DNA from 2 places in the Cobetia sp. BL01 genome. Region 1 is predicted to be linked to the other one. Evidence: riboswitches for the same ligand, from Rfam matches in the RefSeq annotation. Region 1 holds a riboswitch; the other holds the start of a gene.
The links. A riboswitch is a leader RNA that binds a small molecule or an ion and turns the genes downstream of it on or off. The one in region 1 is predicted to bind thiamine pyrophosphate.

Region 1 (14,820 bases):
GTATCAATGTCTGCCAGCGAGTCTCGAAATCCGGATGGGCCACGGCCTCGCCGCTCACTCGCAGCGCAAAGCGATTGCCGCGATGCACGCCACGCTTGAGCTTGCGCGGGTGCCGCACGCTGGCCAGCACGCGGGCCCCCTTCTCGGCCAAGGCCTCACTCAGATGCTCAGGGGCTTCACGCCCCGGCAACCATACCGAGACCCACTGTTGGGTAATCGCCTGCCTGTCCTTGAGTCCCGCCACGCCGATGTCACGCGGTGCCACGTCGCAAAGACCTGCCAGTTCGCGGCACAGCTCGTCAGTGGTCAGACCGCGCTTCTCGATCCAGAGCCACTGGTGCTCCCCGTGACCTTCGGGCACGAAGTCCATCAATTCCGTGACGCGAAAGTCTTCCGGCGTGTGTCGGAAGTCACCTGCGCCCAGCGGGCCGCCATGGGCATGCGGCCAGCGCTGCATCAGCTCGGCTTCCTTGACCCATGGCTCGCTGCCGGCGGCTTCCAGTGCCGTTCGCGCCGCGACAGACAGCGCATCGGACTCGGGCGGCTCAGACATGGCATTCACTTCAGACATGCTCGGCTCCACCCGCGGCGGGCAGCCTGCCAAGCACCGCCACGGCCTCGGCGGCGATGCCTTCCTTGCGACCGGTGAAACCGAGACACTCGGTAGTGGTGGCCTTGACGTTGACGACCGCCACCGGCACACACAGGTCCTCGGCGATCACCTCACGCATCGCCTGGATGTGCGGCGCCATCTTGGGGGCCTGCGCCATCACGGTGAGATCGACATTGCCGACCCCGAAACCAGCGGCATTGATCAGCCCGACGACGTGGCGCAGCAGGCCGCGACTGTCCGCCCCGGACCACTCGCTGTCGGTATCCGGGAAATGCTTGCCGATGTCGCCCATCCCGCAGGCCCCGAGCAGCGCATCGCACAACGCATGCAGCAATACATCGCCATCGGAATGCGCCACGAAGCCATGTTCGTAGGGGATCTTCACGCCGCCGATCATCAGATGATCGCCGTCGCCGAAACGGTGGACATCGAAGCCATGCCCGATGCGCAGTGACATCGGGACATGCCCGGAGGTCGCGGGGGAGGTCGTGGAACTCGAAGTGTCGGGGGTCACGGGATGATCCATCATGTCAGGCAGGTGTCCGGGGTCTGTCGGCGTGATCCTCGCGGGCCGCCAGCAACAGGCGCGCCATGGCGAGGTCTTCCGGATGGGTGATCTTGAGATTGTCGCGCGCCGCGGGCACCAGCACGGGGGATCGTCCACAGGCCTCGAGTGCCGAGGCCTCATCGGTGATGCGCTCGGGCTGCTCCGCGAGGGCGGCACGCAGCGCAGTGCGCAACAGGCCCAGCGGAAATGCCTGGGGCGTGAAGGCATGCCACAGCCCTGTCCGGGATTCGGTATGCGCGATGCGCTGCGCTGAGCCATCGGCACGCTCCACGGCTTGGCTCAGCGCAGCGGCCCGCTTCATGGTGTCACTGGCGGGAGCGGCCAGGATGGCGCCGTCGTCACTCTCGCGTGCCGCCTTGACCAGCGCCTGAATGTCGCTCTCGCGGACACAGGGACGCGCCACATCGTGTACCAGCACGAGGTCATCATCACTCGCCACTCGGCTCAGACACTCGAGTCCCGCCAGCACGCTGTCGGCACGCTCGCTGCCGCCATCGGCGCGTAGCCACTCCTGCCATGGCACCATCGTCGGCGTGAAATAGGCATCCTCCGCGCCCAGCACCAGACACAATCCGGCCTCGGGCAATGCGCGCCTGAGGGTGGTGAGGGTCGCCTCCAGGACACTGCCGCCGGGCGTCAGTTCCAGATACTGCTTGGGACGGTCAGCCTGCATGCGGCTGCCCACGCCTGCGGCGGGTACCAGATACCAGAGACGCGGCGGCGGGGCATCATTCATGCGAGTCATGGGTTGAGCACCTTGGGCAGGCCCTCTTCCAGTCCCTTGCCTTCCAGCGCCCCTTCCGCCACTTCATCCGCGGACGAGACCTGGCGCTTGGGTACCTCGACGTTGGGCACCCACAGGAACTGCTCATCCTTGCGCACCATGCCGAGATCGTTGCGCGCACGCTCCTCGATGGCCGCCAGACCATTCTTGAGATCGACCACTTCAGCGCCCAGGCGTTGATTGCGGTTGTCCAGCTGCGCCGCTTCCCCGGAGAGCTGCTGCACGCGGGCACGGATGTCGAACAATTCGGTGACGCCATTTTCGCCCCACCACAGCCGGTACTGGAGCAGAGCCAGCAGTAGCAGCAGTGAGATATTGATCCATTTGAGCATGGCAGTGTCCTTGGCCGTTGCAGCGGGCATTATGCCATCATCAGGGGACGCCGCGCAGGCTCTGCCACGCTTGACTGCGTCCTCGCCAGCGCACGTCTTTCCCCGGGGCGATTGGCGCCCTGGCGCTCATCGCCCGTCACGTCCCTCAAGGAGGCCCACCATGTACAAACTGGCATTCTTCGTTCCACACGAAGCACTGGAAGGTGTCAAGGAAGCGCTTTTCGCCACGGGTGCCGGACGCATGGGCGACTACGAGGCCTGCTGCTTCGAGACGCGCGGCACGGGGCAGTTTCGTCCGCTGGCCGGTGCCAATCCGCATATCGGCGAACGCGGCACGCTGGAACGTGTCGAGGAGGTCAAGGTCGAGATGGTGTGTGAGGACGCGCTGATTCGCACGGCAGTGGCCGCACTGCGCGAGGCGCACCCCTACGAGGAAGTGCCGATTGACTGCTGGCGACTGGAAAGCTTCTGAAGGTGCGATGCCCACCCCGGTCACGCCGTCAAGCGACGGCAGGTCCCGGGGTGAAGCCTGACCACGGCCCGCTCAGTGCTTGGGCAGATGTGTCGTCTTGAAGAAGCGCTCGCGCGTCTCGAGATCGATCTGTTCCAGATGCAACGGGAATTCGCCTTCTCCCTGGCGGGCACGACGGTCCTCGAAATAGCGCCTCAGCGCCACTTCCATGGTCGGGAAGGCCAGTGACTGCCAGGGAATCTCCTCTTCGGCGAACAGCGCCACCTCGAGACTTTCGATACCCGCGGAGAAATCACTGGTCAATTCGGCGCGAAACAGCATGTAGACCTGATTGATGTGCGGCAGATCAATCAGGGTGTAGAGGCCCTGGAGATTGACCTCGGCCCCCGCTTCCTCACGCGTCTCGCGGGCAGCGGCCTCACTGGTGGTCTCCGCGTTCTCCATGAAACCGGCCGGCAGTGTCCAGTACCCCAGGCGCGGCTCGATGGCGCGGCGACACAGCAGCACCTTGCCATCGCGTATCGGCAGGGTACCGGCGATGATGCGTGGGTTCTGATAATGGATGGTGCCGCAGCTATCACACAGGTAGCGCAGTCGATCATCTCCTTGTGGCACCGCCAGACGCACGGTCTCACCACAATGGCTGCAGTAGTTCATTCGCTCTCCCGTGAAACTCTTGAACGCCGATGCCCGGGCTCGGCTTCTGGAAATGGTGCCGCTGACTCGGCCGGCTGTCACCTCACATCTTGACCGCCTCACATCTCACGCCACAAGATGAAGGTCAACGAGGACCCGACATGCTAGAAGCTCTGCGCCAGCGCCTGCAATCCCATCACCCCCGTATCGTGAGCAACGACCAGCCACGCGCTGCGGTACTCATCGCGTTGATCGACCGCCCGGAACCGACGCTGCTGCTCACGCAACGCGCCAGTCACCTGAGTCAGCATGCCGGCCAGGTCGCCTTCCCCGGTGGCAAGGCGGAGCCGGAGGATATCAGTCTGCTGGCCACGGCGCTGCGTGAGGCCGAGGAGGAAGTGGCCCTGCCCTCCGGCGAAGTGGAGATATACGGGCAACTGAGCGATGTGATCTCGCTGCACGGCATGACCGTGACGCCTTTCGTGGGACGCATCGCTCCCGACCTGCCGCTGCGCGCCGACCCCGGCGAGATAGCGCATATCTTCGAGATGCCACTGAGCATGCTGCTGCGCGATGAACGCGCCCACACCGACGTCATCCGCGTGGGCGATGACACCTGGTACGTGCCCGGCTATCAGGTGGCCGGGCAGCTGCTGTGGGGGCTTTCCGCGATGATGCTGGTGGAGATGATGGCCATCGGGTTCGGACACACCATCAGCCTGTCCTCCCCGCCACCGCCCGGGGCTCCGTTGCGCCACCTGCCACCTCGCCCCCATGCACCACGGGCATGAGCCTCTGGCGTGATTGACGCATGTCTCGCGGGCTGAGGATTGCCAGGCCTTCCCTCAAGGCATTGCGCCCCTGCGCGTGCTGCTCTATAACACTGCGCCTTGATGCCTTCTGCCCTTTTTCCGGAGCGCCCGATGCCCGCTGCACCCGCCCCACTGCTGGACCCCACCGCGCTCAACCTGCTGATCGATGAACTGGTCGAGCATGGCTACAGCGTGCGCCCGGACTTTCTGCCGGCACACCTGATCCGCCATCTCAATGACGAGTTGCGGGCGCTGGAGAGCCATCAGCGACTGACGGCTGCGGGAATCGGACGCGGGCGAGAGCATGACCTTCGCCCGGACATCCGCGGTGATGCGATTCGCTGGCTGGATCGCGATTCGCGTGCCCAGCGTGCCTACCTGGAGGCGATGAATGCCCTCAAGGATGAACTCAACCGTGCCCTCTATCTGGGGCTGTTCGAGTACGAGGCGCATTTTGCCCACTATCCGGTCGGCAGCTTCTATCGCAAGCATCTGGACAGCTTCCGCGGGCGTGGCAATCGCCTGATTTCCAGCGTGCTCTATCTCAATGCCGACTGGCCGGCGGACGCCGGCGGCGAGATCGTGCTCTACGACCCCGAAGATGACAGCCGTGAAATCCGGCGTGTCACCCCCGAGGCCGGGACCTTCGTGTGCTTCCTTTCCGAACGGATCCCCCACGAGGTGCTGCCGACGAAACAGGCGCGCGCCAGCGTGACCGGCTGGTTCCGCCGCAACGCCTCGCAGGGCAACCTGGTCGACCCCTCCCGCTAGTGCGACCTACTCCTCTACCCTCACCTCCCCCCTTGCGACGCACGTGAGGCATGCCGCTCACACAAGGCCTCAATCTGCGTTGCGCCCGTCGGATGCCTCGCCATGGCGGGGCGCCTGGCGCTGGCTTTCGCCCTCATGAGTCTCGATCTCCTCGAGACTATCCAGGGACGCCTCGGTGATCAGCTCCGGCATGTCGACGGCCAGCTCGCGAGTCACCTCGACCAGCGGGTCATTGACCTCGGCATCCCGCAGGTGCTCCTCGGCGGCCTCGACCAGTTCCGGCCCGACGGCAAGCTCCGTTCCCAGGGGTGTCTGTGGCGCATGGGTCTCGAAGGGGGCCAGCGGCTGCGGCGCCGGACGCATCACGCGTCGCCAGACGAAGAAGGCCAGCATGCCACCGCCCATCACCGCCAGACTCAGCGCCATGCCGGGCATGGCACCCATCTCGGCCATCGGCAGTGATACGGCCGGCGGTGACAGGGTCGAGCCCACGGCATTGATCAGCAACAACCCCTGACTCATGCGCACCAGCGCCCCGGCGGGGGCACGGTCTGCCGCATGGCTGACCGCGACCGGATAGAGCGTGAAGGCCGCGCCGCCGAGCAGGAACAACACCGTCAACTGCGCGATGCCTTCGCGTGCCGGACCCATCAGCAAGGCGGCGAACCCGATGATGGCCACCGACAGGATGATCAATACCTGCTGACGATCATGACTGTCAGACCAGCGCCCGATGGGATACTGCAGCAGCATGCCGCCGAGAATCACCAGCGCCATGCGCTGCCCGATCTCCGCGGTGTCCAGCACGCCGCCCTCCCCCAATGCCAAGGGCAGCAGGCTGTAGAGCACTGCCACCACCAGCCCCGAAGCCAGGCAGCCGAACACGCCGGTCGGCGTGATGCGAATCAGACGCCAGGGACTCAACGGCTCGGATTGCTCGATCAGCGGTGATACGCGCGGCAGCAGCACCAGCGGCAATACAGACGCCGCCGCCAGCATCGCCACCAGCATGAAGGCCGCCTCGAGACTCAGCATGGCGGTTACTCCCAGCAGCAGCTGTCCGAGCACCCCCGCGCCATAAAGAACGATCATGTAGAGCGCCAGCAGGCGTCCGCGTACGGCAGGGTCGGCGGCACTCAGCAGCCAGCTCTCGATGACCAGATAGACGCCGACCAGCGACCAGCCGATCATCATGCGCAGCAGGAACCACACCACGGGATGATCGCCCAGCCCCATGGCCAGGGCGGCGACTGCCACCAGCGAGGCGAAGCCGGCGTAGGCTCGGATGTGTCCGATGCGCAGCAGCAGGCGGTCGTTGACCAGCGCTCCCAGTCCAAGCCCCAGATAGTAGGCGGAGCTGATCAGGCCGATCGCCTCGCTCGAGACACCGGCGGCAGACAGCCGCAGGGGGACCAGCGAAGTCAGCATGGCATTGCCGATCCCCAGCAAGGCAAGGCCCAGCAAGGGCGCGAGAGACATCAACAACAGATGACGGGGCATGACCAGTTCCTCGGCCAGGCGCAGGACTGCGTTCGGCCAATGCCGCAAGGTGCGGAGAGCTACGGGAGAGGGAAGCGCCCTGCAGGAATCTCGCAAGGCGCGGGCAATATAGTGACAGTCTGCGCCAAATCCAAGTGTTTTTGCGTCAGCTTCACGTCATTTCGCGACATCGTTCATTGTCTCGCCCCGAATCTGGTGGCCAGCCCAGTCAGGCGCACGCGCGTGGGGCGGCTGGATCATGCCTCGGTAGCGAGCATCGCCCACTCCACACCCGCCACGCGAGCCCTTCAGGACATCGGAACGCGGAAGATGACGCTATCGCTCGCAATCTGCTCGAAGGCCAGGCCATGGGTCCGCGCCAGCCAGGCGAAGGTCGTCGGGCTGAACAGGCAGACATGGGTCGGGTCACGCAGATAGTGCCAACGCTTGAGCGCATCCAGATCATCCGCGGCGGGTTGCGTCATGATCCCCAGCAGGCCACCGGGTTTGAGACACCCAAGCCACTGACGGAAGACATCGCCGGGCGCGTAGAGATGCTCGATCACCTCGGTACTGACGATGAAATCATGCTGACGGGCGAGCGCTGCCGGGTTCGGGTGGTAATACAGATCATGCAATGCCATCGGGTGGCCGACTTCCTCGAACATCCGTGCCAGGGCTGGCCCCGGCCCACAACCGAAATCGAGCCCGCTGGCACCGGCCGCCAGCCGCTCGCACATCGGCGTGAACAGCCTGGACAGGAAGGTGCGATAGCGCGGGTCTGCCGGGTCATTCTGATGCTGGTCGTAGATGTCCTGCTCTGCGCGGGCATCCAGTCGTTGAGAGGGTGCGAGATACAGCAGATGGCATTCGCCACACCGCAGGTAATCACGCTCGTCGGCAGGCGGACGCTGACCGGTCTGCGGACATGGCTTGCGTCGTTGCACCAGATGAAGCACCGGTTGACTGCCATGCGTCGCGCATAACGGGCATTGATGGTCGGATTCAGGCAATGGCTGTGCCGGGGACTCGGGGGCAATGGGGGAAGATGACATCAGGGCTCCGCACAGGGCAAGGGACACGACAGGAACAAGACATGACAGGACGAGCACATCAGGGAAAGCGCATCAGGGAAAGCATCACCGAAAAGCACTACTGGAAAGCACTACTGGAAAGCACGGCACACGAGAACCGCTCGGGCAGTGCCGTGGTCTGACTGTCTGACAGAGCGCCTCGGGACCACGCCAGCGACGTGATCCCGGATGTGCCGATGCCAGCATGATACTGGCAGAGGAAACGGGCCGCACCCCGTGCCACACACGACGAAGGTCACTGCGTGTCCCCCGATGCCTCGAACCTGCATGACGTACGCCCCTCTGGCACAATGGGGCGCGACGGGCAGCGCAGGACTCGCCCTCTGACCAGTGCGGTATCTCACGCCAGACCACCGGAACTTCATGTGTGACGATGGAAAAGACTCTCAAGCGTTTTGAAAAGGCCCTGGAACAACGCCTTTTACCTCTCAAGGCCAATGCCGTCGCCTGGCTATGGCAGCGACTCTCGGGCCTGACCACCCGCCAGCTGTGGTGGATGGCGCGCCCGGTCGCGCGTCTCGTGCAACTGCTCAATCCGCGGGAACGGCGCGTCACGCGCAGAAATCTTGGCCAGGCCTTCCCTCATCAGCCGCGTGAGGCACGCGCACGCCTCGTGACCGAGAGCCTCGCGCACTCCACCGCCACCATGCTGGAGCTGGGCAAGGTATGGCTGGGTGATGAAGACGCGGTGCGCGATTCGATTCTCGAGGTGCACGGTCGCAATCTGCTCGACGAAGCCCGTGCCGAGGGACGTGGCGTGATCGTGCTGGCGCCGCACTTCGGCAACTGGGAAGTGCTCAATTTCTGGCTCTCGAGCCATTTCCCCTTCACTGCCATGTACGAGCCTCCCAAGTTCGAGCGGCTCGACCCGATCATTCGCAACGGGCGTGAGCGCATGGGGGCGAGACTGGTGCCTACCAACTCCCGCGGCGTGGCAGCGTTGCTGAAGGCGCTCAAGCGCGCCGAGGCGATCGGCATCCTACCGGATCAGGAACCGGGACGCGGCAGCGGTGTCTTCGCCGACTTCTACGGCCGCCCCGCCTACACCGCCACTCTGCTCCCCAAGCTGGTGGCGAGAACCGACGCCCGCGTGGTGACCGGTGTCGCTCAACGCCTGGAAGATGGCCATGGCTTCGCCATCCACTTCCTCGCCGCGGATGAGGCGGTCTACACCGAAGACGAGGTCATCTCGGCGCGGGGAGTGAATGCCTCAGTGGAAGCCGCGATCGCCCTGGCGCCCGCGCAGTATCAATGGGAATACAAGCGCTGGCGCAAGAGCCCGGAAGAACTGGACGAGCAGCCGGGCTGGCGTGAGAAGCGCTTCTATCCCCGGGACGATTCCTGGCTTTCCCTCAAGGGCTGGCGCCGCCACCTCAAGTACCGCCGCCGCAACGCGAAGCGCTCCTGACTCTCCAGGGACAGGGCAGCACTGGCGCAAACCGGCACAAGCTTCCAGACTTTCCTGCACGGCGGCGAGCGATGCCAGTCGACTTGCCGAGGTAGCGGCGACAGGCCAGGGAGGCAGTGGAGCACATGAGCAAGCGCCAACAGGAAATCCGTGGATGCGCAAGCATCAGACAGCTGATGGGGACGGCGCTCATCGGCTGTCTCTGCGCGTCGTCTCCTGCCTGGAGCGAGGCAAGCAGCAACGACACCCTCGATGGCGAGACCTCTGCTCATGCCCCGACTCTGGCATTGCAGGCGGCAAGCTCGGTTCCCGAGGACGCCCCCTCCCTGAGGCTGCCACCAGGGGCCGGCATGACTCGGCTGGCATCGATTCAGGCACCTCGCATGCTGCACCTCACCGCTCACGATGAGGTGTTGATCGGCTCGCGGGCCGGCAAGCTCTACCGAGGCCAGCTGGCCGATGATGGCAGCCTCAAGCGCATGGAAGTGCTGGTCGAGCTGGAAGGCTATCCCCACTCTGCCGTCGTCCGCGATGCGCGCCTGTATGTCGCGACCACGGACGCCCTGCTGGTCGCGGACTACCATCCCGGGATCTCCCTTGCCCCGAGCGACTTCCAGCGCGTGATCGCGATTCCCGGCGGCGGTGGCCACAACTCGCGTACGCTGAGCCTGGGCCCTGACAATGGCCTGTATCTGGCGCTGGGGATCCAAGGCAACTGCTCCGATCAGTATCTGGCGGGCACCTCGCCTCGCTACCCACAGCAACAGCGCCGTGGGGGAGTGATGCGCCTTGAGGAAAGTGGCGAGCCTCCCGAGTGGCGGGCGTGGGCGAGTGGTCTGCGCAACCCCGTCGGCCTGGTCTGGCAGGCACTGGCGACAGGAGAGACGCGCCTGCTGGCCACCAACAACGGACCGGACCACTGGGGCTACGAGCATCCTCGCGAGCTGGTGGTCGCTGCCCGCGAAGGCAGCTTCCATGGCATGCCCTGGTATCAGTGGATCGATGGCCGCTGGCAGGCAGATGATTGCATCACGAGCGATTCACCGCGCGAACGTGACGAGATTGCACCGCCACTGGCCGAGATCCCCGCTCGCAGTGCGCCGATGGGTATCGCGGTGGTGCCGCCTGGGCATCCATTGGCTGCTGACATGGATGTCGTGGTGGCAGTCCACGGCAGCTGGGGCACGGCACCGTCCGGCAAAGCGTGGGGAGACCCCGCCAGTCGTCGTGAGCCTCGCCTGCTGGGCCTCAAGCTGGCGACGCCAGACACTGAAGCACACCTAGTGCCGGTACTGACCGGCCTGCAGGATGCCGCCAGCGGCGAGCGCTGGATACGCCCACTGGATGTAGCATTCGGCAAGGATGGCAGCCTCTACCTGACCAGCGATACCGGAGCCTCAGGACTCTATCGGATCACCTTCTCTCAATGACCTCCAGCCGCCTCTGACTCGACACGGCGGCTCACGCGTTGATTCTTCGCCCAAGCGTTGAGCGAGCGTCTCGACGCTCTGCATCCATGGGGTGATCACATGCGTATGCTCTCAGGACGACGCCATCGCCGGAGCCTGCGCCATGACAAAGCCCTCCATCTTCTCGCCAGTTGCCAGCCCTGCCCCCAGGGCTGTCCGTTCGGGCAGCGCCCTGACGCGCCCCCCGTGGCTGAGCATCATCATGCCAGTCCACAATGAGGCATCCGGTATCGTCTCGGCCTTGATCGCCTTGAGCCCAATGCGCGCGAGCGGGGATTGCGAGGTCATCGTGGTCGATGGCGGCTCCACGGATACTACCCGCGAGCTGGCAACGCCGCTGTGCGATCGCTGCCTGAGCAGTGATCCGGGCCGGGCAACGCAGATGAACGCCGGTGCCTCTCAGGCTCGTGGTCAATGGCTGCTGTTCCTGCATGCCGACACGCGCCTGCCGGCACATGTCCTCTCGGTACTGTCAGAGACCCTCGCCGAGCATCGCGAGTGCGACTGGGGTCGCTTCGATGTCGACATCGAAGGAGATTCTCCGCTGCTGCCCGTGATCGCCATGCTGATGAATCTGCGCTCGCGCCTGACCAGCATCAGCACAGGTGATCAGACCCAGTTCGTACGACGCTCCACCTTCGAGGCCATCGAGGGCTTTCCCGTCGTGCCCCCTGATGGAGGACATCCAGCTGAGCGTCAGGCTCAAGCGACTGACCTCGCCGCTGAACCTCTCCGCCAGAGTCACCACCAGTGGAAGACGCTGGGAAACCCATGGCGTCTGTCGCACCATCCTCAAGATGTGGGGGCTGCGCCTGGCAGCCTGGGGTGGCGTATCTCCTGTCCGTCTGGCGCGCCTCTATGGATATGGTGCCGCCGCTCAGGCCTGCGAACAGCGTGGCTTGCCTCATGCCTGAAGCCTCGCTTGCTGGCAGGGAAACCGACACGGCCGCGTATGACATGCGCCCGACGCTCATCATCTTCGGCCGCCTGCCACTGGCCGGACAATGCAAGACGCGGCTGATCCCTGCCCTCGGTCCCGAGGGGGCGGCACGCCTCTACTCGCGCATGCTGCGCAGAATCGTTCAGCAGGCCTGCGCCTCACGCCTCGGCAAGGTGGTCGTGATGCTGACTCCCTCCCCCGAGCACGCTCGGCAGCAACCTGAGCTGGCAGCCCTGCTGACGGAACTTGAGGATCAGTGGCGTGCAGAGAGCATGGCGGCACATGGCAGGCGGATCACGCTCGAGGCACAGCCACAGGGTGGGCTTGGGGAGCGCATGCATCAGGCCATGCTGCGCCACCTGCCCGCAGGCCCCGTGCTGCTGATGGGCTCTGACCTGCCCGCATTGGACAGTCAACGTCTGCGCGAGGCGGCGCGGTGCCTGCATGACCATGAGGCGGTGCTGCAGCCCAGCGAAGACGGGGGATACGGATTGATTGGCCTGAAAGCAGCCTGCCCGGCGGCCTTCCAGCTGGATCACTGGAGCCATGCCGACGTGAGCCGGGAGACTCTTGCACTGCTGGCTCAGGCAGGCAGAAGCGTCGGTTGCCTGCCTGTCAGCTGGGATGTCGATGAGCCTCACGATCTGGTGCGCCTGAGGCGACACTTCCCAGCCCTGATGGCGAACCTCTCCTCCTGTCAGCCTGCATGACATCTTTCCTGCAGCGCATGACACGCTTCCCGCATCGCAGGAAGCCCTTTCAGCATCGCAGAAGGCCTCCCAAAGTCGCATGGGTTTTAGGGCGGCAGAGGCTTTTCCTGCACCGCAGGACTGTTACACTCGAGATATCGTGACGTCTGAGTCACAGCTTGACGGGGTGCCGGTAAGACCGGCTGAGATGTCATTCGCACTGTTCGAGGCCTTGCATCGAGGTGCGTGAATGACGATCCCGCCGAACCTGATCCGGTTAGTACCGGCGTAGGGATCAAGCGCGAAGTGTTGCCGCACATCATCTTCACCTCTTCCAGGTGAACGCCGCACCTCCCCCCGCTTTTTCCCTGCAGATTGCCGGACCTGACCACGCTCGAGCCAGACCTTTGCCACTCCATCACGGATTGGCAGCACGCTCACCGAGGGATGCGTCGATGCCCAGCTTTTCAGACCTGACCAGTGCCTGCGCCGAGGAATGGCGCGACTATCTCGAGCATGACTTCGTTCGCCAGCTCGGGGAAGGTCGTCTGCCAGAGGAGTCCTTCCGCCATTACCTGCAGCAGGACTACCTGTTCCTGATCCACTTCGCGCGCGCCTGGGCGCTGGCCGCCTACAAGAGCCGCACCCTCGCGGAGCTGCGTCAGGCCACGGCCAGTCTCGACACCATCCTCAATACCGAGCTCGATCTGCATATCGGCTACTGCAGCGAGTGGGGCATCAGCGAGGATGACCTGAGTGAGCTGCCGGAATCGCGTGCCACCCTGGCCTATACCCGTTACGTACTGGATTGCGGCCAGCGCGGCGACCTGCTCGATCTGCACGTGGCGCTCGCGCCTTGCCTGATCGGCTACGGCGAGATCGCCGAGTGGCTGCTGGATCAGGACACCACCGAGATCGAGGACAATCCGTACGCGGACTGGATCGCGATGTACTCCAGCGATGACTTCAAGGAAGCGGTGGACGCCGAACGTGAATGGCTGGACGCTCGGCTCTCGGAGGTCTCGGAGCGCCGGCTGGGCGAACTGGTGGATGTCTTCCGCGATGCGACACGTCTCGAGATCGACTTCTGGCAGATGGGCCTTGATCGCGACTGATCCGTGGCAGGCCGTCGCCTGACAGGCCGCACCAGCGCGAACGGAAGACACACCGATTTTCATCGGCCTGGGGACGTGGTCCTCTCGCCAATCATTCAGACACACCACAGGCCATCAGAGCCTGAATGCGAGCACGATGATCTGGGCCAACACTACGCTCAGCACAGGTCATGCCCGCATTGAACTCTGAGCACGCTTGACGGGGTGCCGGTGGAACCGGCTGAGATCCTGCATGCATCACCTCGCCGCCAAATGGGCGAGGCTGCCAGCAAGGGGTCCCGTGGAACCTGAACCGGTTAGGACCGGCGTAGGAATCAAGCTGATGGTCAGCCGCTGCCCGCGGCCGCCTCGCTCCCGGGCCACCTGTTGGCAAGGAGTCGGCGATGGCCATCCTCTCCCTGCGCACGGTCTTCCCATGATGACGTCTGCCGTGACGTCGCCCTTTGAGGAGACCTGCATGAGCACTACCCCCACGACTCAAGATCCGCAAGCCACCAACGCCGCAGAACCGTCGCTCGCCCCCCAGCCTGAGGCTGCGCCGAAGGCGCGCGCACGTGCTGGTCGCAAGGATGGCAGTCGCCATCTCGCCAGTGAAGCCCGCGTCGACGCCGCCGCCATCGCGCCGCTGAGCGGCTCGCGCAAGATCTACATCGAAGGCTCTCGCCCGGACATCCGCGTGCCCATGCGCGAGATCGGCTGCTCGCCGACCCAGACCTCCAACAGTCTGGAAGAGAATCCGCCGATCGTCGTCTACGATACCTCCGGTCCCTACACCGACCCGGCGGTCGAGATCGACATTCGTCGCGGGCTGGCGCCACTGCGCGAGAAGTGGATCGAGGAGCGCGGCGATACCGAACAGCTCAATCAGCTGAGCAGCGAATATGGTCGCGTGCGCCAGGCCGACCTGCGCCTGTCGTCCCTGCGTTTCGAGCTGGACCACCGCCCGCGTCGTGCCCTGCCGGGCAAGAATGTCACCCAGCTGCACTATGCGCGCCAGGGCATCATCACGCCGGAGATGGAGTACATCGCGATTCGCGAGAATCAGCGTCGTATCGCGCTGCGTGAGGAATATCAGGGCAGCGACTCCGTCGAGAGCATTCTGGGCCACCAGCACCCGGGTCACAGCTTCGGCGCCAACCTGCCCGACGAGATCACCGCCGAATTCGTGCGTGAGGAAGTCGCGCGTGGCCGCGCCATCATTCCCGCCAACATCAATCACCCGGAAAGCGAGCCGATGATCATCGGCCGCAACTTCCTGGTGAAGGTCAACGGCAACCTGGGCAACTCGGCGGTCACCTCCTCCATCGAGGAGGAGGTCGACAAGATGACCTGGGCGATCCGCTGGGGTTCCGACACCGTCATGGACCTCTCGACCGGCGCCAACATCCACGAGACCCGTGAATGGATTCTGCGCAATTCTCCCGTGCCCATCGGCACGGTGCCGATCTATCAGGCGCTGGAGAAGGTCGATGGCGTGGCCGAGAATCTTGATTGGGAGATCTTCCGCGACACGCTGATCGAGCAGGCCGAGCAAGGCGTCGACTACTTCACCATCCACGCCGGCGTCCTGCTGCGCTATGTGCCGCTGACCGCCAGCCGCGTGACCGGCATCGTCTCGCGCGGTGGCTCCATCATGGC
Region 2 (14,820 bases), on a different contig from region 1:
TGAGGTCGGCCATCGACTGGATGTCACTGTCAGCCCGTACCACCACCACGTTGAGCGGGGTGGCCACCAGCGTGCCGATGCGCACCAGCGGCAGCCCTTGATCCACCTGCAGGTGCAGCTGGGGCTGATAGCTGATGGCGATGTCGACACGCTCCGCCGCGGCAAGCTTTGGGGGGACGCTGGGGTCTGCCGGAGCGATCAGCTCGACGTCCAGACCATGTTGCTTGAACAGGCCCAGTTCCTGAGCCAGCACCAGCGGCCCGTGGCCGGGATTGGTGTACCAGTCGAGCATGACCTTGAGGTGCGTGAGGGGCTTGGCATCGGTGGCGGCCGCTTGCGGGTCCTGCACATCGCCAGCGGCGGGGCGGGTCTGTTGCTCGGTCTCGGCAGCCTGCTTGGCAGAAGCGTCTGGCTCGAGGGTGGCACCGTCCTGCCCGGTCTGGGTGACCGCTGCCGCTGCACTGTCACTGGCGGTCGGGGCCTGGGGCTCGGCGCTGGCGCCAGTCTCGGCTGACAGGGCGAAGGTGCTCAGGCTGAGGGTTGTCAGCAGTGTCGCGAAGAGGCAGGACAGCTTGCTGGAACGGCGGATCGCCGATGGCGAGAATGGCATGGCGGTATTCCTTGTGGTGTCAAGAATGTGAGACCGTCAGGGCATCGCCTGACAGCCGGAAGCGCTCAGTTCAAACGGGTCAGGCGATCCCGATGCCAGGGCATCAGGCGACGCAGCAGGGCATCCAGCGTGAAATACAGCAGCAGCGAAAAGGCGACCAGCACCAGCAGGGCGGCGAACATCAGGTCGATTTCCATGCGGGCATTGGCATTGAGCATCAGATAGCCGAGGCCCTGACTTGCGCCGGCCCACTCACCGATGACGGCCCCGATGGGGGCGGCTGTCGCTGCCATGCGCACGCCGGAGGCCAATGCCGGCAGCGCGGCGGGCAGTTGGACATGCAGCAGCAGTCGCCACGGGCTGGCACCCAGGGTATGGGCGAGATCCAGCCAGCCCTGAGGGGTCTGGCGCAGGCCGTCGTAGCCGGTGGAGGCCACGGGGAAATAGATGATCAGCGTGGCCATCACGACCTTGGAGAGCATGTCATAGCCCAGCCACAGCACCAGCAGTGGAGCGATCGCGAACAGCGGGATCACCTGGCTGATCAGCAGCAATGGCAGCAGGGTGCGCCGCAGACGGGGGATGAACGCCAGTGCCAGCGCGGTGCTCAGTCCGAGAAGGACCCCCAGTACCAGCCCGCCAAGAATCTCGGCGAAGGTGATGCCGGCGTGGTGTGCCAGCATCGGAGCCTGACGGACCAGCACCTCCGCGACTGCCAGTGGCGCTGGCAGGATGTAGGGCGGCACGGCCGTGGTGATGATCACCAGTTGCCAGAGTCCCAGCAGGACGGCGGCGCTGATGGCGAGATGACGCAGGGCATGCAGGCGTTTCATTGCGTCTCCTCGCCGTCGCGCAGGCGTGTGATCAATTCGGACTGGGCCTGCTGCAGGGCGGGCAGGTCCAGCGGCACCGGGCGAGGCGGCGAGAGCCCCGGCAAGCGGTCGAGCACTGCCCCCTGCTGGCTGTCGCGGCCCGGACGCAGCACTAGCAGTTGGTCGGCCAGGCGCAACGCCTCGAGCGGGTCATGCGTGACCATCAGCACGGTGCGTCCGTCCAGCAGCCGGCTGGCGAGATCATGCAGTTCGAGTCGCGTGATGGCGTCCACTGCGGAGAAGGGTTCATCCATCATCACCACCGGAGCCTGCTGATAGAGCGTTCGCGCCAATGCAACGCGTTGGCGTTGCCCGCCGGAGAGGGAGTCTGGCCAGGCCTGCTCGCGCCCCTCCAGACCCACCGCTGCCAGCAGTTCGCGGGCCCGCTCGGTATCGCGGGGGCGACGATGGAGGTCATCTCCCAGACACAGATTGTCCAGCACCCGGCGCCAGGGCAGCAGCAGGTCCTGCTGCGCCATCCAGGCGACGCGACCCGCCAGTGGCTTGCCGTCATCGGTGGTGAGTTCCAGCGTGTGATGGTCGGGCATCTCGAGGCCGGCCAGCAGGCGCAGCAGTGAGCTCTTGCCACAGCCCGAGCGGCCCAGCAGGGCCGTCCAGCTTCCGGCATCCAGACGCGCCGACAGATCACGAAACAGCGTATGGCTGGCGTAATCGATGCGAGCGTTGTTGAGGGAGAGTCCCAGCGACACAGTGTCATCCGTGGTCAGGCGGCATGCCGAGGGGAGGAAGCACGCAGGGCGCCTGACGCTTGGGCAGGTGACCGGAATTCCCTCCGCCGGTATCAACCGGATCAGGTTCCAGGGGTTGCCATGCGACGTGACGCATCGGCTCTCAGCCCACTTTCGGGCACCCCCATCCAGGCCGACAGTGTACCGTCACCTGCCCGCCGGTTGCATCCCTGCCATCGTCGGGGTGGCTGTCGTGTGGCTATGCTGCATGGCCCGGTGTTGGGTATGCTATCGAGGTATCGCAGCCTCAAGGAGATCAACATGCCTGATACCCCGGATCTCTCGACCTGCTCCAGCGGTTATCCCGTGCCACCGCGGCGACCCGTGATGCCAGACGCGACATCCGTGCCCAATGGCTGGCCGGAGGATGCGCTGACTCGCCGTCTTTCCACCTATCTGGGGCATGCGCTGGAGCCGCTGGCACTTGCCTGGCCGGATAGTGCCAACTGGTTGTGGCGACAGCGTGGCGGCACCCCCGGCCTGATCAAGCTGGCGCGGACCGGCCCGGATCACGACCCCTTCTGGCGAGCGATGCGCGGTGTCTTCGGCGCCGATCGCTGGGCGCAACCTGAGGCCCTGACACGGCTGGCGGGCGCGTTGCCGGCGCGTTTGCCCATCCCTCCGCTGCCGCTGACCTATCTGGGACGTCTCGATGGCGCGCCCGTCTGGCATCTGCCGTGGTCCAGCGGTCAGCCCAGTGATCTCAGTGACACCTTCTGTGAGTTGCTGGGAGATCAGGTCGGGCGGCTGCATCAGGACACCGTGTCCGGCTTTGGTCAGCCCCTTGCCCAGCCCATGCCGTTGCTGCATTGGAATGCCCGCGTGACGCGTTTTCTCGCGCGCCATCCCCTGTCCCACGAGCTGGGGGACCTGCCATCACGCACCTTCTCGCATCCCGCTCGCGCCGTCTGGAGTCTGCCGGACCTGCGCGCGGACCAATATCTGTGCGCCGCCACCGGCTGGGTATGGAGCGACTGGGAGGCACTGGTGTGGGCTCCGATCGAGTTCGACTGGGCACTGATCGAGTTGTTGCTGGAGACGCCGAGTCAGCGTGAGGCCTTCCTCGCCGGTTATTCGCGTCATGGGCGCATGGTCGATATCGACGGTCAGCGTGAGCTGTGCCGAGCCCTGTTGTGGGCGATGGAAGCCTTCGGTCCGACCCGCTACGCCGAGCTGGCGGCAGCCCCGGCCTGGGTGTCGCCGAGAAGCCTGACATGTTGATCGCAAGTCCATGAATATTTGAGAAATTTCTCTGCAGCCTCGTCGCTGACATGGAATACTGTCTCTGGGCCGTCGCAGACGTGATTCGAGACTTGGTGCCGGGAATGGCGGGGGAGCACACGTGGTAGAGAATCTGAACTATTACTTCTTGCTGGCGGGCATGCTCATCGCCTTGAGCGTGCTGGCAAGTCGGGTCTCGGCTCGTCTCGGCATGCCCCTGCTGTTGCTGTTCCTGGGACTCGGCATGCTGGCGGGGGAGGATGGCGTGCTCGGCATCCAGTTCGATGATGCCTCTACCGCGTACCTGATCGGCAATCTGGCGTTGGCACTCATTCTGCTCGATGGCGGTCTGCGCACCCGTCTCTCGACCTTCCGCGCGGGTCTCAAGCCGGCATTGGTGCTGGCGACCGTCGGGGTCTTCATGACCAGCGGGCTGGTGGGGCTGCTGGCCATGTGGCTGTTTGACCTCACCCTGATCGAAGGCCTGCTGGTCGGGGCCATCGTCGGCTCTACCGACGCCGCGGCGGTCTTCTCGCTACTGGGCGGGCAGGGGGTGCACCTCAACGAGCGGGTCGGGGCGACGCTGGAGATCGAGTCCGGTACCAACGACCCGATGGCCATCTTCCTCACCATCACTCTGGCCGAGATACTGACCGGACAGCTGTCGGGGGTCGCCGCCGGACTCATGAGCTTCGCGCTGCAGTTCGGGGTCGGCGCGGGCATGGGGATCGCCGGTGGCTGGTTGATCGCCCGTCTGATGCGCTATCTGGATCTGGCGCCCGGCCTCTATTCCCTGCTGGCGCTGGCGCTGGGCCTGAGTCTGTTCGCGACGACCAATGAGCTCGGTGGCAGTGGCTTCCTGGCCATCTATCTGTGTGGCCTGATGATCGGCAATCATCCGGGGCGCCACCTCGAACACATCCTGCCGGTGCATGACGGACTGGCCCACCTGTCCCAGATCGTGCTGTTCCTGATGCTGGGTCTGCTGGTCTCACCCTCCACGATGCTGCAGTTCGCGCTGCCGGCCGCCATTCTGAGTGTGGCGCTGATCCTGTTCGTGCGCCCCCTGGCCGTGATCCTGTGTCTCAAGCCTTTCTTCCGCTTCCGCTGGCGAGAGCTGTGGTTCATCAGCTGGGTCGGGTTGAGGGGGGCGGTGCCGATCGTGCTGGCGATCTTCCCGGTGATCACCGGGGTCGAGAATGCCGGCGTCTACTTCAATGTCGCCTTCTTCGTGGTGATCATCTCGCTGCTGGTGCAGGGCTCGTCGCTGGCTCCCATGGCGCGCAAGCTCAGGGTGGTGGTGCCGCCGGGCGCACAGCCCAGCCGCCGCAATCTGCTGGGCATCATGCCCGTCAACGATTACGAGATGCTGGTCTACCGGGTCGACAACACGGCGCTGGAAGGCGTGGCATTGCGCATGCTGCGCTTCCCCTCCGGGGCCAAGGTCGGGGCACTGTTCCGCAACAAGGTGCTGATCCATCCCAAGGGCAGCACCTGTCTGCATCAGAAGGACGTGCTGTGCGTCGTCGGTCGCTCCTGTGATGTGCCAAGCCTCAATCGCATGTTCAATGGCGAGAGTCTGCAGCATGAACAGCGCGCCTTCTTCGGCACCTTCACCCTGGAAGGGGATGCCAACATGCAGGATATCGCCGATGTCTACGGACTGACGCTCTCTCAGGGCGAGCAGCACCTGACCATCGCCGAGTTCATCACCCGCAGAGTCGGCGGGGTGCCGGTGGTCGGGGATGATGTCGACTGGCATGGCATTCACTGGGTGGTGAATGAGGTCGAGGGCAATCGCATCACCAAGGTGGGGCTGCGCCTGCATTGACGCGGTTCTTTGCGTCGTGGCCCGGTTCTGCCTGTCGTGACGCCAGGCTGGCTCGGCGCTTGGTGGCGGGTTTATGCATTGCGTGTAATGTGCTGATCTCCTTTCGACTGAGGGATGACGTACCCTTGGCTCGTCAGGCCTTTACCCGCCTGGTCTGGCTGGCCACGAATGGTGGTCAGCAGCCAAGGAGATAGTCTCATGGGCAGTCCACATCCACACCTTGCGCGCTGGCTGTTGCGATTCGAGGATTTCCCACCAGGCCTCACCGAGGACGAGAAGACCTTCCACGCCACCTTCAATGTGGTGTATGTGCTCGCGATAGCGAGTCACCTGCTGTATGCCGGTCTGATGCTCTGGCTGGGAGAGATGGGCATTCTGGCGCTGGATCTGGGCATGCTGGTGGTGGACCTTGTCTGTCTGCAGCTGCATCGCGCGCGCCGAGAGGTACTGGCCGCCAACCTGCTGGCATTGGGTACCTGTGCCCAGATAAGTCTGTCCCTGGGCTATTTCGGTCCAGCCCCCGGTTTCGATTATTTCTATTTCGGTGCGCTGCTGTGCATCTACTGCATTCGCATGCCCTTCACGCGACGTCTGCTGCTGTGTCTCATCTGCCTGAGCATGCCGCTGCTGGCCTATGTCGTGTTGATGTTCCAGGGGGTGGCCAATCCGCTGCCGCCCGGGTGGGCATTCGCGTTCCGACTGATCAATCTCTGCGTTCTGACCGTGTTCTTCACCCTCGTGCTGGTACAGATGGGGTGGTCGGCGGATCGCTTGCGCCAGCGTTTCGAGTCACGCGAGCGGTTCGATGAGTTGACCGGGGCGCTGAGTCGCGCGGAACTGATCGACAAGGGGCGTGAGATGTTGATGGGAACACAGCCCATCAGCGTGATGATGGTGGATGTCGACCACCTGGGGCTGATCAACGAGACCTGGGGACGCGCGGCGGGCGACCAGGTGCTCAAGGAGCTGGTGAAGCGCATGCGCAGTATCCTGCGCGGAGAGGATCTGATCGGTCGCTATGGCGGGGAGGAGTTCGTGCTGCTGAGTCCGCGGCTGCATGGTGAGCGCGCCGACCAGGTGGCGGAGCGTCTGTGCAAGGGGGCCTCGGCATTGCCCTTCGTCATCAATGACGGCATCAACAGTCTCGATGTCAGTCTCTCGATCGGCGTCGCCCAGCGCCAGTCGGGGGACAAGGATCTGGAAAGCCTGATCGCCAAGGCGGACGTCAACCTGTTCCGCGCCAAGCGCGAAGGCTGCAATCGTTTCGTCAGCGACAACCAGCTGGGGCCGGTATCGCGCAGCAGCGAATCTCACGGCAGCAGGTCGTGAGGCGATGATCAGCAGTGAGAGCGACAGTGGAGGAGGTTCCACTGTCGCGGTGTCGCGTACGGTGCGCGAATGGCTCAGCGCTTGCCGGCAGGTCGGCGGCGAGCGCGGGCCGGCTTGCGTGGCAGCGGGTCCATCGTCGAGGCGGGCACGGCGAGTCCGGGCTCGAACCCTTCGATCACCACACGCTCGATGAAGTTGCCCAGATGCTGCTCGATGGCGCACAGGTTGCGGAAATCATCACGCGATACCAGTGAGATGGCTTCACCGCTTGCCCCGGCGCGTCCGGTGCGTCCGATACGGTGCACATAGTTCTCTGCCTCATCCGGCAGGTCATAGTTGACCACCCGCTGCAGGTCATCGATGTCGATGCCGCGCGCCGCGACGCCCGTCGCCACCAGAAATGGCACCTTGCCTGCCTTGAAGTCTGCCAGCAGCTGCTCGCGGACCGCCTGGCTGCGTCCGCTGTGGAAGGATTCGGCGCCAATGCCGCGCTTCTCCAGCTGGCTGACCAGCTTGGCCGCACCGCGCTTGGTCTCGATGAAGATCAGCGCCTGCTGCCACTCGCCACTCTGGATCAGGTGGCTGAGCAACGCGGATTTGAATTCCTTGTCGACCGTGATCAGGCTCTGGGTGATCTCGGGAGCGCTGGTGTTTTCCGGCGCGATGGAAATCTCCACGGCGTCCGTCACCGCCGTTCTGGCCAGCATGCGTACCTGGGTCGACAGAGTGGCGGAGAACAGCAGATTCTGACGTTGGCTGGGCAGTTTCTCGACGATCTTGTTGATGTCGGCGATGAAGCCCATGTCGAGCATGCGGTCAGCTTCATCGATGACGAGGGTGCGTGTCTCGTCGAGATGGATCGCGCGTCGGGTCAACATGTCGAGAAGACGCCCTGGCGTCGCGACCAGAATGTCCACGCCTTCGATCAGGCGCTGTTGCTGCGGGGCGATGTCCACGCCGCCATACATCGCCATGGAGCTGAGCGTGAGATGTGCGGCATATTGGCGGATGTTGTCTTCCACCTGGATGGCCAGCTCACGCGTCGGCGTCAGGATGACGGCATGCACTCGCTTGGCGCGGACCTCGGGGGCGTCTATCAGTTGTTGCAGCAGGGGCAGCACGAAGCTTGCCGTCTTGCCGGTGCCGGTCTGCGCGGCGGCCATCAGGTTGTCGCCGGCCAGCACGACGGGAATCGCCTGCGCCTGAATCGGGGTCGGGGTCTGATAACCCTGCTCGGTAACAGCCTTGACGATGGGGTCGCTCAATCCAAGGGCGGAAAATGGCATGGTGTCTCGATTTTTCAAGGGGAGGAGGGATTGTACGACCACGGGGTGTCGCAAGGCGTTGAGTGATCCATTGTACCTCCCCGGGAGGATGCCATGAGGAATGGCCACTGCAGGCAGGTGTGCAATGAAAAAGCCCCGTCTACCTGAAGTAGACGGGGCTTTCGGAATTCAAGGTGGTGGAGGGACAGGGATTCGAACCCTGGGTAGGCTATTAACCTACGCCGGTTTTCAAGACCGGTGCATTCAACCGCTCTGCCATCCCTCCGACTCACGGAGCGAAATACTACCGAAACTGATGAGAATAGCAAGAGGTGGGCGAAGAAAAATCTTCGGAAAAGCCATCGCGGACAATCACTTGCGGTGATCATCAAACACCCTTGAGCGCTGCCGGCTGCCAGGCGACAGGGTGAGCACGAAAAAGCCCCGCCTACCTGAAGTAGACGGGGCTTTTGGAATCAAGGTGGTGGAGGGACAGGGATTCGAACCCTGGGTAGGCTATTAACCTACGCCGGTTTTCAAGACCGGTGCATTCAACCGCTCTGCCATCCCTCCGACTCACGGGATGAAATACTACGGATTTCTCTGGCCGCGTCAAGGACTTGGGGTGAATTTCCTTTCCGTTCAGATGCTTGAAAGGTAGCGAGTGCCACACTGTGCGGGGAGAGCGAGGATGAGGTTGCCTTTTGCGCGCTGGATAGTTGCATGAAACGGGCTTTTCATCGTCCTGTCTCTTGATTAGGGAAACCCCGACGGGCATGCTGGGGTCAATTCGATGCATCCATCGTAGCAACCTGAGGATAGACACCATGGCTAACAGCTCCTGGCAGGTCTCGCAGGATACCGCGAGCCGCTCACTCAGTACCCACCGGGTACTGCGCAACACTTACATGATGCTGGCGATGACGCTGCTGTTCTCTGCGCTCACCGCTGGCGTGGCGATGAGCATGGGCGTGGGCCGCATGAACATCTTCGTGCTGCTGATCGGTGCCTACGGTCTGATGTTCCTGGTCCACAAGACCGCGAATTCCACCGCCGGCATCTTCGCGACCTTCGCCTTCACCGGCTTCATGGGCTTCACGCTCGGCCCGGTGCTCAATGCCTACCTGAGCATGCCCAACGGCGCTCAGCTGGTGATGACGGCACTCGGCATGACAGGCATCACCTTTGCCGGTCTGTCCGCGGTCGCACTGGTGACGCGCAAGGACTTCTCGTTCCTTGGCAACTTCCTGTTCGCGGGTGCCATCGTGCTGATTCTGGCGATGCTGGCGGCGATGATCTTCAACATCAGTGGTCTGGCGCTGGCAGTATCGGCCGGCTTCGTGCTGTTCGCCTCCGCGGCGATCCTGTTCGAGACCAGCCAGATCATCCATGGCGGGCAGACCAACTATCTGCTGGCGACGGTCAGCCTGTACGTCTCCATCTACAACATGTTCGTCAGCCTGCTGGCGCTGCTGGGCTTTGCATCCGACGATTGATCGTCAGACGCTACCCCGCAAGCATTGCATCAACGACCCCGCCTCGGCGGGGTCGTTGCGTTGTGGGGCATGGACACGGCGCGGCGGCAGGGATCGGCGGTACGTCGCGGCGGCGGTGGTGGCGATGCGGGGCTCTGACAGATGCCACCACTCGCGCTAGAATGTCGCCCTCAATGCGCAGCCGACTCGAGGTTCACATGCGTTACGCTCTGGCCGTCTACGGCGGTCCCTACAGTCAGCAGGCCAGTCATTCGGCCCTGCGCTTCGCCGAGGCGTTGCTGGCCCGCGGGCATCGTCTGAGCACGGTGTTCTTCTATCACGACGGCGTCTACAACGCGGCGACGATGATGGCACCTCCTCAGGATGAGCCACATCTGCGGGACCGCTGGATCGCGCTGGCGGAGCAGGGCGAGACCCGTCTGCAGGTGTGCGTGGCAGCAGGGCTCAGGCGTGGCATGCTCGATGAGCGTGAAGCCGCGCGACACGGCAAGCAGGGGGCGACCCTCGAGGCGCCCTTCGAGTTGACCGGACTCGGGCAGCTGGTGGAAGCCACGCTCGAGAATGACCACCTGATCACCTTCGCCTGAGGAGAGCACCATGAGTGATGCGATGTCACAGACAGCGACGCACGCTGCCGACCTTGGGCAGGTGAGCGATGACCTCGCGCCGGGCGATCTGTTGATCCTGTTGCGTCACGCGCCGCATGGCAGCAGCTGGCTGCGCGAGGGGCTGGAGGCGGCGATGGTCGCGGCGGCCTTCGGGCGCGAGGTCGGGTTGCTGTTCAGTGGGGATGGCGTATTGGCCCTGCTGGAAGGCCAGCAACCGGGCGCGCTGGGGCAGAAGGGCAGTGACAATCTCCTGGCAGCGCTGGACATGTACGATGTCCAGCGCTGTTATGTGGATGCCGCCGCCCTGCGCGCACGGGGCCTGAGCGTCGAGGATATCGCCTTGTTGCCGGTGACCCTGATGGAGCACGACGATATCGTGGCGCTGACCGGCGCCTTCTCGCGGGTCTTGAGCTTCTGAGGTCTGCCTGACGCTCGGGCGTGCGGCTGGTATGCTCCGCCATCATCACCCTCGCGCTCGCGCTTCGGGCGCAAGATCGCACTGGCGGGCGTGCGGCTCACGCCTTTCGCAGGCGCGTCTCTGTCCCGCGCACTCCTGCCTCCCTTGACTGGATAATTGCATGAATCTTCATCTTCTCAATCGCTCGCCATTTTCCAGTCGCATTCTGGATGATGCGCTCAATGCCATGGGGCCCGAGGACCAGCTGCTGCTGATCGAGGATGGTGTCAACGGCGCATTGGCTGGCGCGGAGCACTATTTCGTCGGCCTGGAAGGGCGTCTGTTCGCCTTGCGTGAGGATCTCGAGTCACGTGGCCTGTCGGGCCGTTGTAGCGCGAGCGTGATCGTGGTGGACGTGGATGGCTTCGTCGCGCTGACCGAGGCCGCGGACAAGACGATCTCCTGGTTCTGAGCGGCGCGATGTGTCACGTCAGCCGGACAGACATGTCGCATGTCATTTCTTGAGTGGAACGAAACATCAGGATGAGCAATGGCCAGCAGTGAAACGGTACGTACGCTTTCTCTCGACGGACGTGAGATCGGTCTGGATGCCGAGGGGTATCTGGTGGATCTCGAGGACTGGAGCCCTGCGCTGGCCGAGCGGCTGGCGGCGGAAGAAGGCCGTGAGTTGACCCCCGAACACTGGGAGGTCATCGAGGTATTGCGGGATTTCTATCAGCGTTTCTCGCTTTCCCCGGCCATGCGGCCGCTGACCAAGGCGATGACCCAGCGCTTCGGGCCGGAAAAGGGGCGCTCGCTGCATCTGATGCGCCTGTTTCCAGACAGCCCCCCCAAGGTGGGCGCGCGCCTGGCAGGACTGCCCAAGCCGACCAACTGCCTGTGAGGCAGTGCCTTGCCGCGCCGACAATCGCGCCGGGCACATGCACACAACCCTCAAGTCCGCGCCGAGCAGGGCGGCGCGATGGCGACGCAGAGCGCGGTCTGCGTTACTATTCCCTGCAGCAATGCATCGCGGCCAGGTGGCGGCGGTGCATCAGGTCCCGCGACACGATCGCAAGGGCATTTGAATTCAGGCGGACAAGAGTCGACTTGCATGGGAAGAGCATTCCAGAACCGTAAAGAGTCAATGGCGCGTACTTCACTCAACAAGGCGCGCGTATATTCACGCTACGGACGCGAGATCTACGTCTCGGCCAAGAGCGGTGGTGTCGACCCCAACGGTAACCTGAGCCTGCGTCGTCTGATCGAGAAGGCCAAGAAGGATCAGGTGCCGACTCACGTCATCGACAAGGCCATCGACAAGGCCAAGGGCGCCGGCGGTGAAGATTTCGCGCTGGCCCGCTATGAAGGTTTCGGTCCGGGCAATGTCATGGTCATCGTCGATTGCCTGACCGACAACAACAACCGTACCTTCGGTGAAGTGCGTACCTGCTTCAACAAGGGCAAGGGCAAGCTGGGCGCCCAGGGTTCGGTCTCGCACATGTTCGATCACCGCGCCATCCTGTCCTTCAAGGGTGCGGAAGACGACGAGGAGAAGGTGCTCGAGGCACTGATGGAAGCTGACGTCGATGTCAGCGACATCGAGCTGGATGACGGCATCATCACCGTGTTGACGCCGACCACCGAGCACTTCAAGGCCAAGGGCGCACTGACCGATCTCTTCGGGGAAGACCTTGATTTCGAAGTCGACGAGATCAGCTTCATCCCGCAGATCCACACCGAGGTCAGCGGTGACGACGCCGAGCTGCTCAACAAGATGCTCGAGATGCTCGATGACTGCGAAGACGTGCAGCAGGTCCATCACAATGGCGAGTTCGTCTGATCGAGCTGTGCATCAAGGCAGGTCCCGTGGCATGAGCCATTGAGACGATAGCCCGCAAGGCCCCGCCGGTTCCCCCGGCGGGGCCTTTTCATGTCTGCTCTTTCAAGAAGGCGGTACGTTCAAGGAAGCGGTACGTTCAAGAAAGCGAGGCGAGATCGTCGCAAGAGCAGCACGAGGAAAGCGTGAGGGCAGTGCAGACCAAGCCACCATCACGGCGACTGGCTCAGCAGTGCGCGTGATGCTGGGCATGCGGGTCCGTCTCGCGTGGGTCGGCCATGCCTCCCTTGATGCCACGCTTCACCAGCCAGACATTGACGGGCCAGGCGGCGAGCAGGCCAAGGCTCAGCGAGATGACCATCGAATTCCAGAACAGGGCGTCATGCATGCCTGATCTGCCTCCCAGCCACAGGTCGACCGAGATGGCCACCAGCTCCATGACGAAGATCGAGGCGGTCTCGCTTCTGAACGCATCCTGGATGACCTTGCGCTTGTCATCGCTGCCGGCCTGAAGCATCGGGCCGACGGTCAGCAGGAAGCCGAACAGGTAGGCGAAGAGGAAGGTGATGATCGCCGTCGCGAAGTTGCCCAGTGCCAGCAGACCCACCGCCAGCACAACCCCCACGAACTCCCCGAGTCCACAGCCCGAATAGCAGTGCGCGACGCTTCTCAGTCCCTTGCGTGCATCACGGTTGTCCGCGATCTGGCGGCGCCCGGCAAAGCGATAGACGAGAAGGCCCACTATTCCGGAGTACAGCGTGGTCAGCCCCCAGACCCACTTCATCATCGGCGCCAGATGGGCATTGCTGGTCGTCAGGTCACGCAGGACCCAGACCAGTGACGGCAGCATGAGCAGTAACCAGCCGAGAAACAGGCTCCAGTCGGAAAGTAGATCACGTAGCGCGGATTGCATGGGACCTCCTGTCGTATCGGGCATTCTGATGGGATGGCACGGATGGCCCGGCGCCGGTGTTCCTGCAGTGATGACATGGCGCTGATCTCAGCAAGGCGATCTCAGCGAGGCAATGCCCGGGCACTCAGTGATACCTGATGGACAAGGCGCGCGAGATCAAGGGAGCACAAACGCAACGTAGCGGCGCGATGACATGTCATGTGGTGCTCTCATGGCTTGTTAACCTTGGTGCAAACCTCCATGGTGAAAGATGTTGGACGTTGCGCTGGCAATGTCGCCACCTTTATCAGGAGTCACGATGTCGAGACACGCTGCTACCTTTCTTTCACGTTCTCTTTCACGCTCTCTTTCGCGCGTCACCCGTCAATTTGCCGGGGCTGCCGGGCTCGGGCTGATCGCCTCGCTGGCATTGCCAACGGCGGCTCAGGCCGAGGAGGACAAGGTCTTCGGCTGGGTGGAGAAGGCGACCATCGAGCCCTGGGGTGTGCTGGTCAAGGCCAAGCTGGACAGCGGCGCGCTGACGTCCTCGATGCATGCCGAGAACATCGAGACGTTCACGCGTGACGACGAGGAATGGGTGCGCTTTGACGTGGAGGTCGAGGATGAGGCCAGCGGCGACATGGTCGAGAATTCCTTCGAGCGCCCGCTCTATCGTGACCTGACCGTCTCCGGTGCCGGCGGACGTGATACGCGCCCGGTGGTCCTGATGACCCTGTGCATGGGGGGCGAACGTTACGAGGAGCAGTTCAGTCTGCGGGATCGTGATGGCATGAATTACCCGGTACTGCTGGGGCGTCGCACCATCCAGAGCCTGGGCGTGCTCGACGTGCGCAAGACCTTCCAGACCACGCCGGACTGTGGCGAGGATGCGCCGCTGCATCGCTATGAAGACAAGCAGTATTCCGAGCGGATCGGCGCGGCTTCCTGAGCCGTGGCCCTGCGCCAGCCCTGATCACCAGCCCTGATCGCCAGCTCTGATCAGCAGCCCTGATGGCCAGACGCTGACATTCATCCCCCGGAGAGCCAGAGCATGTCGGATTCCGCCCGGCCGCCGTCTCGGGCGGCCCTCAAGGTCTACTACGATGCACGCTGTCCCGTATGTCGGCGTGAGCGTGCACGCTATGAGCGACTGTCGCGCCACGATGCTGGCGTCGAGTGGTGGGATGCGACGGAGCATGCCGAGCGTCTCGCCGCGCGGGGCATCCCCCTGCAGCGCGCGCTGCTGTCATTGCATGTCGAGACGGCCGATGAGCGGATCTGCGATGGCATGCCGGCGTACCGTCTGCTGCTGGCCCGTCTCCCCGGCCTTGCCTGGCTGGGGTGGTTGATCACTCGTCCGCTGATCGAGCCGACCTTGACCCGTCTCTATGATGCCTGGGTCAGGCGTCGGCTATGCCGGGATGGCAGGCTCTGACGGGCGGCAGGCTTGGCGAGAGAGGGAAGACACGCCTGAGGTCCATCACGCTTTTTTGATATGCAAATGCTAATAGTTTTCGTTAGTATGTGAGGCACCGTCCGTCTCCTCATGTCTGCGAGCCTACCGATGATCGACGCGCTTTCCCCGCTCTTTGCCGGTCCGATGGTTGCCTATCGGGACCTGATCACTACCAGCGCTCAGGCGCAGGCAGGTGGCGAGTCATCGCTGGACCGTGTCGTGCCGGCACGTGATGTGCTCAGCCCCGGCTGGCT

Region 2: another riboswitch for thiamine pyrophosphate. It lies ahead of ACZYGA_RS13810 (ABC transporter ATP-binding protein); the one in region 1 lies ahead of thiC (phosphomethylpyrimidine synthase ThiC).

Annotation. Positions count from the first base shown of each region.
Region 1 is NZ_JBVBEE010000001.1:561,511-576,330, forward strand. It holds gene truD (tRNA pseudouridine(13) synthase TruD) at 1-571, opposite strand, end outside; gene ispF (2-C-methyl-D-erythritol 2,4-cyclodiphosphate synthase) at 564-1,070, opposite strand; gene ispD (2-C-methyl-D-erythritol 4-phosphate cytidylyltransferase) at 1,144-1,926, opposite strand; gene ftsB (cell division protein FtsB) at 1,923-2,297, opposite strand; gene ACZYGA_RS02410 (YqfO family protein) at 2,458-2,769, shown strand; gene ACZYGA_RS02415 (NUDIX hydrolase) at 2,842-3,426, opposite strand; gene ACZYGA_RS02420 (CoA pyrophosphatase) at 3,567-4,196, shown strand; gene ACZYGA_RS02425 (2OG-Fe(II) oxygenase) at 4,329-4,988, shown strand; gene ACZYGA_RS02430 (MFS transporter) at 5,058-6,488, opposite strand; gene ACZYGA_RS02435 (class I SAM-dependent methyltransferase) at 6,776-7,522, opposite strand; gene ACZYGA_RS02440 (lysophospholipid acyltransferase family protein) at 7,935-8,969, shown strand; gene ACZYGA_RS02445 (PQQ-dependent sugar dehydrogenase) at 9,095-10,399, shown strand; gene ACZYGA_RS02450 (hypothetical protein) at 10,511-10,726, opposite strand; partial or broken gene ACZYGA_RS02455 (glycosyltransferase) at 10,641-10,931, shown strand; gene ACZYGA_RS02460 (hypothetical protein) at 11,113-11,352, shown strand; gene ACZYGA_RS02465 (TIGR04282 family arsenosugar biosynthesis glycosyltransferase) at 11,396-12,088, shown strand; TPP riboswitch at 12,241-12,379, shown strand; gene tenA (thiaminase II) at 12,523-13,182, shown strand; TPP riboswitch at 13,373-13,513, shown strand; gene thiC (phosphomethylpyrimidine synthase ThiC) at 13,640-14,820, shown strand, end outside.
Region 2 is NZ_JBVBEE010000008.1:57,486-72,305, reverse strand. It holds gene ACZYGA_RS13820 (ABC transporter substrate-binding protein) at 1-610, opposite strand, end outside; gene ACZYGA_RS13815 (ABC transporter permease) at 676-1,443, opposite strand; gene ACZYGA_RS13810 (ABC transporter ATP-binding protein) at 1,440-2,192, opposite strand; TPP riboswitch at 2,254-2,367, opposite strand; gene ACZYGA_RS13805 (protein kinase family protein) at 2,493-3,452, shown strand; gene ACZYGA_RS13800 (potassium/proton antiporter) at 3,574-5,283, shown strand; gene ACZYGA_RS13795 (GGDEF domain-containing protein) at 5,482-6,612, shown strand; gene ACZYGA_RS13790 (DEAD/DEAH box helicase) at 6,687-7,898, opposite strand; tRNA gene ACZYGA_RS13785 (tRNA-Ser) at 8,073-8,163, opposite strand; tRNA gene ACZYGA_RS13780 (tRNA-Ser) at 8,360-8,450, opposite strand; gene ACZYGA_RS13775 (Bax inhibitor-1/YccA family protein) at 8,705-9,373, shown strand; gene tusD (sulfurtransferase complex subunit TusD) at 9,571-9,960, shown strand; gene tusC (sulfurtransferase complex subunit TusC) at 9,971-10,399, shown strand; gene tusB (sulfurtransferase complex subunit TusB) at 10,560-10,850, shown strand; gene ACZYGA_RS13755 (TusE/DsrC/DsvC family sulfur relay protein) at 10,929-11,282, shown strand; gene ACZYGA_RS13750 (YebC/PmpR family DNA-binding transcriptional regulator) at 11,493-12,221, shown strand; gene ACZYGA_RS13745 (DUF4396 domain-containing protein) at 12,445-13,131, opposite strand; gene rloA3 (retropepsin-like aspartic peptidase RloA3) at 13,430-14,059, shown strand; gene ACZYGA_RS13735 (thiol-disulfide oxidoreductase DCC family protein) at 14,162-14,545, shown strand; gene fhuF (siderophore-iron reductase FhuF) at 14,675-14,820, shown strand, end outside.